DNA from 2 places in the Cellulomonas jepli genome. Region 1 is predicted to be linked to the other one. Evidence: riboswitches for the same ligand, from Rfam matches in the RefSeq annotation. Region 1 holds a riboswitch; the other holds the start of a gene.
The links. A riboswitch is a leader RNA that binds a small molecule or an ion and turns the genes downstream of it on or off. The one in region 1 is predicted to bind S-adenosylmethionine.

Region 1 (7,812 bases):
GCCGACGCCGCCGTCGCGCTCGCCGACGCCGAGGGCCTCGGCGCGGTGTCCATGGCCCGGCTCGCCGAGTCGCTCGGCTTCACGACGATGTCCCTGTACCGCTACGTCTCGTCGAAGGACGAGGTCCTCGCGCTCATGGCCGACTCCGCCGTCGGGCCGCCCCCGGCGCCCGAGCCCGGAGCGCCGGACGGCTGGCGGCCCCGCCTCGAACAGCTCGTGCGCGCACAGGGCCCGGTCCTGCGGGCGCACCCCTGGCTCGCGCAGAGCGACGCCGCCCTGCACGCCACCGGCCCGCACCGCCTCGCGTGGATGGAGGCGATGGTCGGTGCGCTCGACGGGACGGGTCTGCACGCGGCCGAGAAGCTCGGCGTCGCCGCCCTGCTCGCGTCGCACGCGCTCAGCGAGGCACGGCTCGCGAGCGAGTTCACCGCCTACGAGAGCGCCGCCGCCGAGCCGCAGGACGACGACACCCCGCGCGTCGCCGACTACGGCGCGATCATCGCGGCCCTCGTGCGACCGGACGAGCACCCCGCGCTCGCGCTGGCCGTCGAGGAGGGTGCGTTCGCCTTCGACGACCCGACGCCCGACGACCCCGACCTCGACTTCGGGGCAGGGCTCATCCTCGACGGCGTCGCGGCGCTCGTCGCCGGGCGGTCGGGTGCCGGCGCCGCGTCGTAGGTCGGCTCCGGTTCACGTTCGGACGGAGCCCGGTCCGCGGTGGGACGGAGCCCGGGCCGCGGTGGGACGGAGCCAGTTCCGCGGTGGGACGGGCCCGGGCCACGGACGGACGGGCCCGGCGCAAGCGGGCGTGTCCGGCTCAGCGGGCGGCGTCCGGCCCAGGCGGGCGTGTCCGGCGGTCCGCCGCACGGGCCGGCCCCGCGGTGACGCACCCACCGCCCGCCCCAGAGGAGCGTCGAGCCAGACACCCCGCACGGACTCGTCCCGGCGTGGGCGGCGCACGGCAGGATCGCCGCATGACCCCGACCGAGACCCCCGAGCCGGCGGCCGTCCCGCTGGCGACCCCCGGCGCGCGCTGCTTCGGCGACGGCAACCCCCTCTACGAGGCGTACCACGACGAGGAGTGGGGCGTGCCGGTGCACGGCGACCGTGCGCTGCTCGAGCGCCTGGCCCTCGAGGGCTTCCAGTCCGGCCTCGCCTGGATCACGATCCTGCGCAAGCGGCCCGCGTTCCGCGCCGCGTTCGCCGACTTCGAGCCGGAGGCGGTCGCCCGGTTCGACGACGCGGACGTCACCCGGCTCCTGGCCGACGCGGGGATCGTGCGCAACCGGGCCAAGATCGAGGCCACGATCGCCAACGCCCGCGCCGTCCTCGCGCTGCACGAGGCCGGGCGCACGCTCGACGAGGTCGTCTGGTCGTTCGCCCCGGCCGACGCCGTCGCCGGGTCGCGCCAGCGCCCCGCGACCTGGAGCGACGTGCCCGCGCAGACCGACGAGTCCAAGGCGCTGGCCCGCGAGCTCAAGCGCCTGGGCTTCCGGTTCCTCGGCCCGACGACCGTGTACGCGGCGATGCAGGCGTGCGGCCTGGTCGACGACCACCTCGCGGGCTGCCCGGTCGTCGCGGGGCGCTGAGCGAGGTCAGCCACGGCCACGGGAGCGCGGCGCGCGGTAGGCGGCGCGCGGCACTGGGCACGTGGCACGTGGCACGTGGCACGTGGGACGTCGCACGTCGGACGTCGGACGCGAGCCGCGTCGTCGTTGGTCGTTGGTGGTTGCCCGCTGGCCGCTGGCCGCTGGCACATCGTCGCCTGTTCGTCACGCCGGCGTCGTCCGCCCGACACACGTGCTCCCTAGCGTCGGACCGACAACGAGAGAGAGCGGGGCACCGATGACCCTCACGCTGACGCTCGTCCGCCACGGGCGCACCTACTTCAACGCACGCCGGATCATGCAGGGACGCTGCGACTCGCCGCTCACGCGGGACGGTCGTGCGGGCGTCCGCACGACCGCCCGGCACCTCGCCGGCACGCCGTTCACCGCAGCGTGGTCCTCGCCCTCGGGGCGGGCCGTCGCGACCGCCGTCGAGCTGCTCCGCCACCACCCCGACGTCCGCCTGCGCACCGACCCCGGGCTGCTCGAGTACAGCTTCGGCATCTACGAGCGGAAGCACGAGGGCGTGCTCGACGACGTCGTCGCGTGGCCCGAGCTCGTCACGGAGGTCCTCGCGGGCCGCCACCCCGGGCTGCCGGGCGGCGAGCCCGGTGCGGAGTTCATGCACCGGACCCGGGACGTGTTCGCGCGGATCGCCGCCCAGCACGGCGACGGCGGGCACGTGCTCGTCGTCGGGCACGGGCTCGCGCTCGGCGCCTACCTGGCGACGGTCGACGAGGTGGGTCTCGTGCCGCTGCCGAACGCGTCCGTCTCGACGGTCGAGGTGGAGCCCGACGGCGCGGCGCGGCTGACGAGCGTCGCCGTCGACGTCGCCGGACAGGGGCACATCGCGGCCCGCCCGATGCGCACGCCGACCCCGGTGGCCTCGATCGCCTGACCCGGAGCCGCACGACCTGGACCGGCCCACCGGGCACCCCCTGGCCTGCACGTCGCCCGTCCCGCACCTCGCCCGACCCGCACCTCGCCCGACCCGCACGGCCCCCGAGCCAGCCGCACGCCCCCTCGTCGCGTCCCGGGCGCTCGCCGTCGCGGGCGTACCTCCGAGCGTGGACGGCCTCATCTCGGTTGGTGAGAGGCATTGCTCAGCATGCGGGACCAGCCCTATGCTCGGCTCACCATCCAGAGCGGCCGAGAGTCCTGGCTCGTCGACGCCGCAGCAACCCCCCTCTCACGAGGGTGTGGGTGCTTCCGCCAGGTTCGATGGAGTTGACGATGACGTGCACGTCCCCGTGTCCGCGACCCTCCCGGGCGGCCACCCCGCGACGGACCGCCTCATGAGCGCCCCCGTGACCGACGCCGCGCCCGACGCACCCCCCGTCCCGCGCGACGCCCCGACCGGCGACTCCCTGCGCACGGCCCCGGGTGCGCGCGACGTGCTCGCGCCGGTCGACCGGCCGACGGTCTCGTTCGAGCTGTTCCCGCCCCGCAACCCGGACGCCGCCCCGAAGCTGTGGGCGACGATCCAGGCGCTCGGCGAGACCCGCCCCGACTTCGTCTCCGTGACCTACGGGGCAGCGGGCAAGACGCGCACCACCACGCGCGGGCTCGTCCGCCGCCTGCTGCGCGAGACGTCGCTCAACCCGATCGCGCACCTGACGTGCGTCGGGACCTCGCGCGCCGAGGTCACCGCGGTCGTCGAGGAGTTCCTCGACGAGGGTGTCCGGTCGTTCCTCGCGCTGCGCGGGGACCCGCCCGCCGACCAGGCCGACTGGCGCCCGCACCCCGACGGCCTCGAGACCGCGAGCGAGCTCGTCGCGCTGCTCCGCGAGATCGAGGAGCGTCGGTGCCGGCAGAGCCTCGCGCAGAAGGTCCGCGCGACCGTGCGTCCCCTGTCGATCGCCGTCGCCGCGTTCCCGCGCGGCAACGCGGGCACGGGCAGCACGCGCGCGCAGGACGTCGCGGCGCTGCTCGCCAAGCAGGAGGCCGGGGCCGACTTCGCGATCACGCAGGTCTTCTACGACGCGGGCAGCTATCTCGAGCTCGTCGCCGAGGCGCGTGAGGCCGGCGTCACGATCCCGATCATCCCCGGCATCATCCCGACGACCGACCCCGCCCGGCTCCTGCGGGTCGAGGCGCTCACCGGCGTCCCGGTCCCCCGGCCGCTGCTCGAGCGGCTCGGCTCGGTCGACGACGACGCCGAGCGGCACCGGGTCGGCATCCGCGCGAGCGTCGACCTCGTGAACGCCGTGCTCGACGGCGGCGCCCCGGGCGTCCACGTCTACACCTACAACACCCACCACGCCGCGCTGGACCTGCTCGAGGGTGCACACCTCGGCGGCGGAGCTCCGACAGCTCCCGACCGGACCCCCAGGCCGCAGGCCGGCTCACCCAGCCCCGTCCCCGCCCCCACGAACTGATCGAGGACCCACGATGACGAGCACCACCCCCGCGTCCGCGCTGCCCGAGTTCCCCGCCGGGACGATCCTCGGCTACCCGCGCATCGGTCCCCGCCGCGAGCTCAAGAAGGCCATCGAGGCGTTCTGGGCCGGCAAGACGTCCGCCGAGGAGGTCGAGGCGGTCGCCGCCGACCTGCGCAAGCGCACCCGCACGCACCTCGCCGGCCTGGGCCTGCGCACCGACGTGCCCGCGATCCCGAGCGCGTTCTCGTTCTACGACCAGGTGCTCGACGCGACGAACCTCGTGGGCGCCGTCCCGGCCCGCTTCGCCGACCTCGTCGACGCCGAGGGTCGCCTCGACCTCGCGGGCTACTCGACGGTCGCCCGCGGCCGCGGCGAGGACCTGCCCCTCGAGATGACCAAGTGGTTCGACACGAACTACCACTACCTCGTCCCGGAGATCGGTCCGGAGACGGAGTTCCGCTACGCGAGCGACCGCACGGTCCGCGAGTTCGTCGAGGGCCTCGCCGACGGCGTCCTGACGCGCCCGGTCCTCGTCGGCCCGGTGACGTACCTCGCCCTCGCGAAGCCGACCGAGACCGCGCCCGAGGGCTTCACGCCGCTCGACCGCCTCGCGGACCTTCTGCCCGTGTACGCGACGGTGCTGCGCGAGCTCGCGAAGGCCGGCGCCACCTGGGTCCAGCTCGACGAGCCCGCGCTCGTCTCCGAGTCCCTCGACGTCCCGCTCGACCGAGTCCGCGAGGCGTTCACGCAGGCGTACACCGTGCTCGCGACCGAGCTCGCGCGCCCCGAGCGCCCGGCGATCCTCGTCGCCGCACCGTACGCGGACCTCGCGGAGAGCCTCGACGTCGTCGCGGCGTCCGACGTCGAGGGTGTCGCGCTCGACCTCGTCCGGGGTGCCGCCCCCACGGCCGCCGTCCCCGGCCTCGCGGGCAAGGTCGTCGTCGGCGGTGTCATCGACGGACACAACATCTGGCGCGCGGACCTGTCCGCGAAGCTCGAGGTGCTCGAGCGCCTCGAGACGCTGGGCGCGGCGCAGGTCGCGGCCGGCACGTCGACGTCGCTCTTCCACGTCCCGCACACGCTGGACGACGAGCCGGCGCTCGACGCGACGCTGAAGTCCTGGCTCGCGTTCGCCGACCAGAAGGTCGCCGAGATCGTCACGCTCGCTGAGGGCCTCGCCGAGGGCCGCGAGGCGATCCACACGCAGCTGCTCGAGGCGTCGGACGCGGTCCGCTCGCGCGCCACGGCGCCCGGCGTCGTCCGCCCCGAGGTGCGCGAGCGCGTCGCGTCGCTCACCGAGGACGCGTTCAACCGCGGCCCGTTCGCCGAGCGCAAGACGGCCCAGGCGGAGCGCCTCAACCTCCCGCCGCTGCCCACGACGACCATCGGGTCGTTCCCGCAGACGCCGGAGATCCGCAAGGCCCGCGCGGCGCACGACAAGGGCGAGCTCAGCACCGAGCAGTACGAGGAGGAGATGCGCGCGGAGATCCGCCGCGTCGTCGAGCTCCAGGAGACCGTCGGCCTCGACGTCCTCGTGCACGGCGAGCCCGAGCGCAACGACATGGTCCAGTACTTCGCGGAGAACCTCGACGGGTTCGCCGTGACGCAGAACGGCTGGGTCCAGTCCTACGGCTCGCGCTGCACCCGCCCGTCGATCCTGTGGGGCGACGTCTCCCGGCCGGCTCCCATCACGGTCGGCTGGACCCAGTACACGCAGTCGCTCACGAGCAAGCCGGTCAAGGGCATGCTCACCGGCCCGGTGACGATCCTCGCGTGGTCCTTCGTGCGCGACGACCAGCCGCTCGGCGACACCGCGAACCAGGTGGCCCTCGCCCTGCGCGACGAGATCACGGACCTCGAGGAGGCCGGCATCGCGATCGTGCAGGTCGACGAGCCGGCGCTGCGCGAGCTGCTCCCGCTCAAGGCCGCGGACCACGCCGCGTACCTCGACTGGTCGGTCCGCTCGTTCCGCCTCTCGACGGCCGGCGTGCGCCCGGACACCCAGATCCACACGCACCTGTGCTACTCGGAGTTCGGGCAGATCGTCGGCGCGATCGACGGCCTCGACGCGGACGTGACATCGATCGAGGCCGCCCGCTCGAAGATGGAGATCCTCGCGGACATCGCGAACGCCGGGTACCCGCGCGCCGTGGGCCCGGGCGTCTACGACATCCACTCCCCGCGCGTGCCGGGCGAGGACGAGGTCGAGGAGCTGCTCACGGCGGCGGTCAAGGCCATCGACCTCGACCAGCTGTGGGTCAACCCCGACTGCGGCCTCAAGACCCGCCGCTACGCCGAGGTCACGCCCTCGCTCGAGAGCATCCTCGCCGCGACGCGCGCGGTCCGGGCGACGCTCGCCTGACCCACCGGCGCCACGGTCCGGCGCCGGGGACCAGCAGCACCGACGCGGCAGGCCGCAGACCCTCCCGGGTCCGCGGCCTGCGGCGTTCCCGACGCCCGAGGAGCCACCGGGCCGCCCTGCCGACGGGCGGTGCCGGGCGTCGGTGCGTCGAAGGGCGCCACCAGCCATCAGCGGAGCGTCAGCGGGTCAGTAGAAGACCCCGATGCTGTCGACGATGAGGTGCGCGGTCGCCCCCCGGACCGTCAGGGCGATGCCACCGGCGGGCGCGGCCGTGACCGTCGCCATGCTCGGCGCCGTCTCCCCCGGGGCGTAGTTGCCCGTCGACGTCGTGGGCACGGTCCCGTCGCCGCTCCACGCGATGACGTGGCCCACCCCGAGGGCGTCGGTGACGGTCACGTTGACCACCTGCACGACCCCTGCGGGCAGCACGTCACGCGAGAGGCGCAGCGTCTCCCCGTCGGACTTCACGGGGCCCGCCCGTCGCGTGTCCATCAGGCGGGTGGGGGTCTGCGGGTAGAACCGCATCCCGTCGGGGAGGGAGCCGTCGTCGTACCACCCCTGGACGTCGACGATGACGTGCGTCCGACCGCCGCTGTTGTTGCGGACCACGATCCCGGGCGCGCCGTCCTCGCCGAGCGAGACCGGCACGACCGCGTGGTTCGGGATCGTCTGCCCGGGGACGAAGTTCACGTGCGACGCGTTCGGTGCGGCACCCTCGCCGGACCACGCGACCAGGTGCCCCACCCCGGTCGGCATCGTCACCGTCAGGTTCACGTCGACCGCCTCGGCGCCCTCCGGCACGCCGCTCAACGGCACCCAGACCTCCTCGAGCGAGTCGAGCGCACCGCCCTGGAGGCGGGTATCGAGGGCGCGCGCCTGGTCCTGCGGGTGGTAGCCGCCACCGCCCGGCCCGGAGGCCGTCGAGTAGTACCCCTGGACGTCCGCGATCAGGTGCGTCCGGCCGACCGCGTTGTTCAGCGAGACGCGACCGTCCGCCCCGACCGGGACCACGACCTGGTTCGCGCGCGTCTCCCCCGTCCGCATGTTCAGCGAGGACGTCCCGGGGATCGGGGTGCCCGACGCCCAGACCCGCACGTTCGTCAGCGCCGTCGGCAGGGTGCCGGTGACGTTCAGGAGCACCGCTCGGACCCCGGTGCGGGGCACCGCGCCGGCTGCGGCCGGGTCGAACGTGACGGTCTCCCCGGGCCCGACCGTGCCCGCGCGCACGCCCGTGCCGTTGCGCGTGTCCATCACGCGCTCGGGCGCGACGGCGACGTACGCACCCTCGGAGCCCTGCGGCGCCGGGAAGGGACGCGCGGTGACCGGCTCGGACGCCTGGAAGGCACCACCGTTCTGCGTGCTCCGGACGCGGTACGTGTAGACGGTGTCCGCGTTCACGGCGGTGTCGGTCCAGGGCAGCGTGACGTCGTCGGCGACGGTGACCTCGGGGCCGTCCCCCGCC
Region 2 (7,812 bases), on a different contig from region 1:
GCGAGCTCGTCGCGGCCAGCGCGAGCGGCTCGTCGGGCGCGTGGGTCGAGGCGGTGAGCGAGCAGGCGTCGTCGATGGTCGTCCCGCTCGTCACGGAGCTCGCGGTCGCCCCGCTGCCCGAGGACCGGCCGGACGCGCTCGCGTCGTACGTCCGCGACGTCGTCGGCAAGGTCGTCGAGCTGGGCGTGACGCGCGCGATCGCCGACCTCAAGGGACGGCTCCAGCGCATGGACTCCGCGAGCGACCCCGAGGGCTACCAGCGGGTCTTCGCCGAGCTCATCGCGCTCGAGAGCCGCCGCCGGATGCTGCGCGAGAGCGCCTGACCGGAGCCCGCCGGTCGCGCGGCGCTCAGCGCTCAGCGCAGGACGGTGAGCGTGTGCCCGTCGTCCGTCGGGAGGTCGCCCTGCGACGTCGCGGTCACGGTGAGCGCCCGGAGGTTCACCGCGCCCTGGTAGTTCGACAGGAACGCGGTGTCGGTCGCGTCGCGCCCGGTCGCGATCCGCAGCATCGTCGAGCGCGGCGCGAGGCCCGTCGCGTCGACGAGCTGCCACGCCCCGTCGACGTACGCCTCGACGACCGCGTGGAAGTCCATCGGGCGGAGCCCGGGGGCGTACACCGACGCGAGCCGGGCCGGCACGTCCTTCGCGCGGAGCAGCGCCGCCGTCACGTGCGCGAAGTCGCGGCACACCCCGCGCCGCTTGAGCAGCGTGTCGGTCGCGCCGTCGGTGGGGGAGCTGGACCCCGAGACGTACGACAGGTTCCCCCGCACCCAGGTGACGACGGCGTCGAGCAGCTCGGCGCCCTCGAGGCCCCGGAACTGGTCCCGGGAGAACGCGAGCAGGCGGTCCGACTCGGCGTACCGGCTCGGCCGCACGTACTCGACGAGGTCCGCGTCGACGACCGTGGGCGGCTCGGCCTGCCCGGCGACCGTCGCCCGGTAGTCGATGACGACCCGGCCCACCGGGGCGTGGACGCGGTGCAGCCGCGCGCCCTGGTGCGTCTTGATCTCGAGCGCGTCGAGCGGGCCGTCCTCGTGCGTCACGGTGAGGTGCTCGGTGCGGTCGTAGGCGCCGTCCGCGACGGCAACGGCGAGGTAGAGCTCGGCGGGCCCGCGCACGTCGAGGGACAGGTGCGAGGTGACGGTGCGCAGCACGGACGTGGGTCCTCTCGGGGGGTCTCGGGGGGTGTGCCGAGCGGGGATCGGGGGGCGTGCACGTGAAGTGTGAGGCCGCGCCGACGTTTGCGCCAGTGGCCTTCGCGGCGTCCGCGGAGGGGCCGCCCGACGTGCCAGGATCAGCCGCGTGACCTCCTTCGACGAGACCGCCGACGACACCGCGACGACCACCCCGCCGGGCGCCCGGGACGACCTCCGCGCGGTCGGCGTGATGCTCCCGCGGGACCTCCCGGCGGAGGGCTTCACGCGCTTCGCGCGGCGCGCCGAGGAGCTCGGCTTCGACGAGCTGTGGGTCGTCGAGGACCTCGAGTTCCGCGGCGGGGTCGCGCAGGCCGGGGTCGCGCTCGCGGTCACCGAGCGGATCCGCGTCGGCATCGGGATCCTCCCGGCGGCGGCCCGCAACGTCGCGTTCGCCGCGATGGAGGTCGGCACGCTCGCCGAGCTCTTCCCCGGGCGCCTCGACGTCGGCGTGGGGCACGGGATGCCCGGGTGGATGCGCCAGGTCGGCGCGTGGCCCGCGAGCCCGCTCACGCTGCTCGACGAGCACCTGACCGCGCTGCGTGCGCTGCTGCGCGGGGAGCGGCTCGACGCGCACGGGAGCCACGTGGACGTCACGGGGGTGCGCCTGTCCTCCCCGCCGCGGGTCGTCCCGCGCCTGCTCGCCGGCGTGCGTGGCCCGCGCTCGCTCGCCCTCGCCGGCCGGGTCGCCGACGGCACGGTGCTCGCCGAGCCGGTCACGCCCGAGTACGTCGCCGAGGCGCGCCGGCACGTCGCCGCGCCGGGGGAGCACCGGATCGTCGGCTACGCGGTCGCGGCGGTCGACGCCGACGCCGGTGCGGCGCGCGCGGCGGTGCGCCCCGGGCTCTCGGCGATCGGCGAGGCCGACTGGGCGCCGCACCTCGCGCCGCTGCCGTTCGCGGCCGACTTCGCGGCGCTGCGGGACGCGTGCGCGAGCGGCGCGGAGCTCGCGCAGCGGATGCCCGACGCGTGGGTCGACCAGCTCGCCGTGACGGGGACCCCGGAGCAGGCCCGGGCCCGGATCGCCGCGCTGCACGACGCGGGCGTCGCGTCGATGGTCCTGATCCCGGTGGGCGCGGACCCGTTCGCCGCGCTCGACGCGCTCGCGGCGGTGCTCTGACACGAGCGCGCGGTACGGCGCCCGCCTCCTCCGGGGGACGGCACGCCCGGCGCACGCGACGGGCTCGCGGGAGCACTGCAGCGAGTCCCTCGAGACCCAGGCGCGCGCCGGCCGGATGCTCCTCGACGGCGAGCCGGTGCCCGTCGCCCCGGGCGAGACCCGACGCGGCGACGGCTGAGGGCGGGCCCGGGCGAGAGAGACGCACGAACGGCTCAAGGTTCACCCGCAGGCGCCGATGAACGGGTGAGAAGCGTGACGGTGAACGCCGACCACCCGCCACCCTGCCGGTACCGAGCCGACGGGTGACGCGCGTGGCGCACGGGGGTGCGTGGGCGTGCCGGCTCGCCCGAGAGTAGGGACCCAGATGAGCACCGACGACACCACCGCGCGCGGCACCACCGCACCCGACGCCGCGACGCCGGACGTCTCGCGCCGTCGGCTGCTCCGGATGGGCGGCATGGCCGTCGCCGGGGCCGCCGCCGCGACGGCGATCGGCTCGACCCCGGCGTCGGCCGCCGCGGGCGACCCGGTGCTCGCCGGGCGTGCGAACGACGCCGGCACGTCGGGGACCCGCCTGACCGCGACGAGCACCGCACCGGCGCTGTCGCTCGCGAACCCGACGGGCGCCCAGCTGCGGCTCGAGCCCTCCGACGCGACCGGCTGGACCCCGCAGGTCGGCGAGATCAAGAACACCGCGGCGGGCCCGCTCATCGGTCTGGACCGCGACGGCACCGGCGTCGAGCGCGGCTACCTCGTGACGAACCTCGACCTGCAGGACCTCGTCTCGTACCTGCCGATGATCTACGCGCCCGCGCCCAAGCGGGTGCTGGACACCCGCTCGGCCGCGGGGCGCGCGTCGATCGTCGGCCGCACCGCGGGCGCCCTCGACGCCGGCGGTCGCGTCACCGCCGGCGCGACGATCGACGTCGCGGTGGACGCCGCGACGGGGGACCTCGACGTCGCCAGCATCTTCGTCAACCTGACGGTCACGATGGGTGCCGGGCTCGGCCACGTCACCCTGTTCCCGCACGGCGTCGCTCGCCCCGACACGTCGACGATCAACTTCTACGCGAACCAGGACCTCGCCAACTTCGCGGTCACGGCCGTGGGGATGCTCGAGGGCCGGCCGACGATCCGCCTGTACGTCACGAGCACCGTGCACCTCATCCTCGACGTGACCGCGGTCTACGGCTCCTTCCCGGTCGCCACGACGGGGGCGGGTGCGGCGCGCAGCCCGCTGCTGCCCGAGCTGCGGGTCGACGGCCAGGGCTGACACCGCCGGGTCGGCGCACGGCGCCGGCCCACCCGATCCACCCGACCCCGGGCGCGTCGACGCGCCCGGGGTCGCTTCGTCGTGCCCGGTTCACCGCGCGTGACCGTGGACAGGCAGTCCAGCACCTGAGCATCCCCGCGAAGCGGTCGACCGCTCACGTGGTGCTGTTCTCCGCACCACCGTCCCTGGACCGAGGTAGGTCATGAGCTCCTGCGCGCAGCCTCGGCTGGCGCAACGGCAACCCTCCGCACGGCGGGGTGCCCCGGGCAAGGACCTGGTCGTGGACCCCGACCGCACCTTGAGGAAGCCCGTCGGTCGTTGACCCGCGTGGTGCCCGGGAGAAGCATGGGACCACCACCTGCACCGGCGCACCGCGGCCCCCACGGGCCGACCCGGAGCCTCCGCAGGCGCGACCCGCACACGACCGTGTGCCCGGGGGCTCCGGCGAGACGCCGCGAGCCTCACGCACCGCGCCCCGCGACCCGCCGAGCACGTCATCCGGCCCGCCGCCCGCACGGCGCACCGACCCCGCAGGCGCGTGGATCTCGGAGGGGGAACCACCATGGCAGCCGTCGACACCGTCCAGCACCTCGGAACCGAGCACGGGTACCGGTTCTTCGAGAGCGTCCTCGAGAAGTCCGACGACGCCCGCACCCTGCACGGCGAGCTCACCGCGCTCGGGCTCGAGGCGCAGCCGGAGCGCACCCAGCTGTTCTCCGTGTTCAGCCCGGACAGCCTGCAGTCCATCGCCATCTCGGTCACGCCGTTCAGCAGCAAGGACCAGACCCAGGAGGGCGGGCTGAGCGTGTCCGAGGGTGGGCACGCGCAGGCCGTCGTCGTCGACATCAAGGACCGCACCACGATCGCCGCGTTCGAGCACCTGGCTCTGCAGGACGGCCAGGTGGTCCGCTCGAAGCACGACACCGAGGAGCTGACCCGGGGCCGCGAGGGCGGCAAGGGCCGTGCGTCGGACGGGTACATCCGCGAGCTCGCGGAGCGCGTGGGCAAGGTGCCGGCCGGCCGCCACCTCGTCGAGATCGAGGCCCGTCAGGTGCGATCGCTCGCGAGCGTCTCCTACAACACGCTGCTCGGCGACGACTTCTCCCAGTCGGTGCACGACAAGGAGGAGATCACCGCGCTCCAGGGCAGCACACGGCTCGTCGCCGAGATCGGGCTGTTCGTGCTGTTCCGCACGTCGGGGTCGGCGTGCTGCAGCTGCTCGTGCTCGTGCTGGGGATCGAGCAGCTGCAGCTGCAGCTATGCCGGCTGAGGACGGGGACCGCCCGGTGCGCGCGGACGACCGGCTGCGCGTGCCGGAGCGGTTCACGGTCGTCCCGGCGCCCGACGGGTCGTTCCGCCTGCACTCGCTGACCTTCTCGCTCGAGCTGCGCGGCGGCCGGGGGGACCTGCTCGGGCGCCTGCTCGCGCTGCTCGACCGCGAGCGCTACTGGGCCGAGGTGCTCGCGGCGTTCGAACCGGACGACCGTCCCCGGGTGACCGCGGAGGTCGACGCGCTGCTCGAGCGGGGCGCGCTCGAGGTCGTGCACGACGTGCCCGGGCTGACCGCGGCCGAGCGCCGGCGCCTCGCACCGCAGATCGCGTTCTTCTCCCACTTCGTCGCACCGGAGCGGGAGGGCGCGGCGGACGACGGGACGGGCGAGGTGCTCCCGCGGTCCGGCGAGGAGTACCAGCTCCTGCTGGCCCGGAGCACCGTCGTGGTCGTCGGGCTCGGGGCCACCGGCTCCGCGGTCGTGCGGGCGCTCGCGGTCGCGGGCGTCGGGCGGGTCGTCGTGTGCGACCCCGGCACGGTCGATGCCGGGGACCGGGCCTCGGACGGGCTGCTCGGTGGGGCGCCCGTGGGCGAGCCCCGCGCGGCGGTCGTGCGGCGGCGTGTCGAGGACCTCGGGACCGGGACGTCGGTCGAGCCGGCCGACCGGCCCGGGGACGTCGACGGGTGGGTCCGGCTGCTCGACGGCGCGGGGTGCGCGGCGCTCGCGGAGGACTCCGCCGACCCGCGCACCTACGAGCTGGTCAACGAGGCGGCGCTCGTCACGGGTACCCCGTGGTCGAGCGCGCGCCCGGCCGGCTTCGAGGTCCACGTGGGCCCGACGGTGCTCCCGCACGAGACCGCGTGCTGGACGTGCTTCGAGCTCCGTCGCCGCAGCAACGTCCCGGACCTCGCCGAGCTCGACCTCGTGGACCGGCACTCGCGGGTCGCCGGACTACGGCCGGAGCACCTGCTCGTGAGCCCGGCGGCGGCGCTCCTCGCGCTCGAGGTCGTCAAGGTCGTGACGCTGTTCACGGCGCCTGCGTCCTACGCGCACCTGCTGAGCCTGAGCCTCGTGAGCGGGACGACGCGGCTCCACCCGGTGCTGCGCGTCCCGCGGTGCCCCGCCTGTGGGCGCCCGGCGCAGGCCCGGCCGACCATCCACGTGTGGCAGCGCAGCGCGGGGGAGGACGCCCGTGACCGGGACGCTGTCGCACGCTGAGCCGCTCCCCGAGCCGGCCGTCGAGCCCGCACGCGCCCGTGCCGTGCGCGCCGGCGAGGTGCCGGGCGCAGGCCCGGGGTCACGCCGCGGGTCGGCGGCCGGGCCGTCGCGCGCGGCCCCGTCCCCCGTGGACGACCTCACGGGGCTCGTCCGCTGGGTGCTCGACATCCCGACCGAGCCGGGGGAGCCGACGATCTTCAACGCGTCCGTCAAGATGGCCGCGACGACCGTCTACAGCGAGCACCCGTGCTACGACAACAACGGAGGGTCCGGCCTGACCGCGCAGGACGCGCGCGGGGCCGCGCTCGGCGAGGGCCTCGAACGCTACTGCTGCTCGGTGTACGACCACGGCGACCACCTCGTCGGCTCCTACGACGAGGTGTCACGGACGCACCCGGCGGTGCGCCCCGACGACCTCGCGCTGTTCCGCCCGCACGTCGGCACGGCACCGGGCACCGCCCCGGGGACCGCGCACGCGCGCGACGTGCCCCTCGCCTGGGTGTGGGCCTGGCGCCCGCTCGCGCGCAGCGCGGTGCTCGTCCCGGCGTGCCTCGTCTACATGCCGTACTTCCCGGGCACCCCGGACGAGGTGGTGCTCGCGCCCGCGGTGTCGACCGGGCTCGCGTGCGCCGCGACGGTCGACGACGCCGTGCTGCGCGGGGTGTGCGAGGCGGTCGAGCGGGACGCGTTCATGATCACGTGGATGAACCGCCTGCCGGTCCCGCGCGTCGACCTCACGTCGCACCCCCGCCTGCGCCGCGTCTACGAGGAGCGCCTCGCGCGCGACGGGCTCGAGTACCTGCTCGTGCGGACCACGACCGACCTCGGCGTCCCGAGCTTCCTGTGCGTGCTCCTGGACCACCGGCGCTCGCCCACGATGATCTCCGTGGGCGGCGCGGCCGGGCTCGACCCCGTCCGGGCGGCGACCAAGGCGATGACGGAGGCGGTGCAGACCCGCGAGTGGGGCAAGTTCCTCGGGGGGCCCGAGGGGCGAGCGCCGTTCGCGGCGGAGTACGACGACGTCCGGGACTTCGAGGACCACGTGCGCCTCTACGCCTACGGCGACATGGAGCACGCCGTGGAGTTCCTGCGGACGGGCCCCCTCGTGGGCGTCGACGAGGGGGTGCCCGCGGGCTCGTCGACCCCCACGACCGGCCCGCGCTCCGTCGCGGCCGACCTCGCGACCGTGCTGGGGCGGCTCGACGACGCCGGGCTCGACGTCCTCACGCTCGACCTCACCACGACCGACGTGGCCGAGGCGGGCTACCGCGTCGCGCGCACGATCGTCCCGCAGCTCCAGCCGCTCGACGCCGACCACCGCCTGCGGTTCCTGGGCGGGCGCCGGCTCTACGAGGCCCCGGTCCGCATGGGGTACCGGACTGCGCCGTCGACCGTCGCGGACCTCAACCCCGTGCCCCATCCCTACCCATGACGGCAGGTGACCACGTGATCGGTGCGGCGGGCGAGGGGGACGCGGACGACCGCGCGTTCGAGACGTACCACGAGGCCAGCAAGCAGCGCCGGCACGACCTCGCGTTCGCGCAGCGTGTCTACAGCCTCGGCGCGAGCCCGGTGTTCCACGACGTCGCGTCCCGGACGTTCAAGCGGTACCCCGGCGCTGTCGTGACGCGGCTCCCCGAGGTCGAGCCGCTCGCGGTCCCCCTCGACGAAGCGGTCGCCCGGCGCCGGTCCACGCGCGCGCTCGACCCGGAGGCGGGCGTGACGCTCGGGCAGGTGT

Region 2: another riboswitch for S-adenosylmethionine. It lies ahead of AB6N24_RS17405 (hypothetical protein); the one in region 1 lies ahead of AB6N24_RS13575 (methylenetetrahydrofolate reductase).

The regions. Positions count from the first base shown of each region.
Region 1 covers NZ_JBFTER010000054.1:22,197-30,008, reverse strand. Annotated here, with positions in the region: partial or broken gene AB6N24_RS13590 (TetR/AcrR family transcriptional regulator C-terminal domain-containing protein) at 1-678, shown strand, start outside; gene AB6N24_RS13585 (DNA-3-methyladenine glycosylase I) at 975-1,589, shown strand; gene AB6N24_RS13580 (histidine phosphatase family protein) at 1,846-2,505, shown strand; SAM riboswitch class I at 2,741-2,835, shown strand; gene AB6N24_RS13575 (methylenetetrahydrofolate reductase) at 2,903-3,985, shown strand; gene metE (5-methyltetrahydropteroyltriglutamate--homocysteine S-methyltransferase) at 3,999-6,350, shown strand; gene AB6N24_RS13565 (hypothetical protein) at 6,537-7,812, opposite strand, start outside.
Region 2 covers NZ_JBFTER010000087.1:560-8,371, forward strand. Annotated here, with positions in the region: partial or broken gene AB6N24_RS17385 (hypothetical protein) at 1-323, shown strand, start outside; gene AB6N24_RS17390 (transglutaminase-like domain-containing protein) at 356-1,153, opposite strand; gene AB6N24_RS17395 (LLM class flavin-dependent oxidoreductase) at 1,302-2,312, shown strand; gene AB6N24_RS17400 (hypothetical protein) at 2,677-3,585, shown strand; SAM riboswitch class IV at 3,784-3,885, shown strand; gene AB6N24_RS17405 (hypothetical protein) at 4,148-4,855, shown strand; gene AB6N24_RS17410 (TOMM precursor leader peptide-binding protein) at 4,845-6,074, shown strand; gene AB6N24_RS17415 (YcaO-like family protein) at 6,049-7,506, shown strand; gene AB6N24_RS17420 (SagB/ThcOx family dehydrogenase) at 7,503-7,812, shown strand, end outside.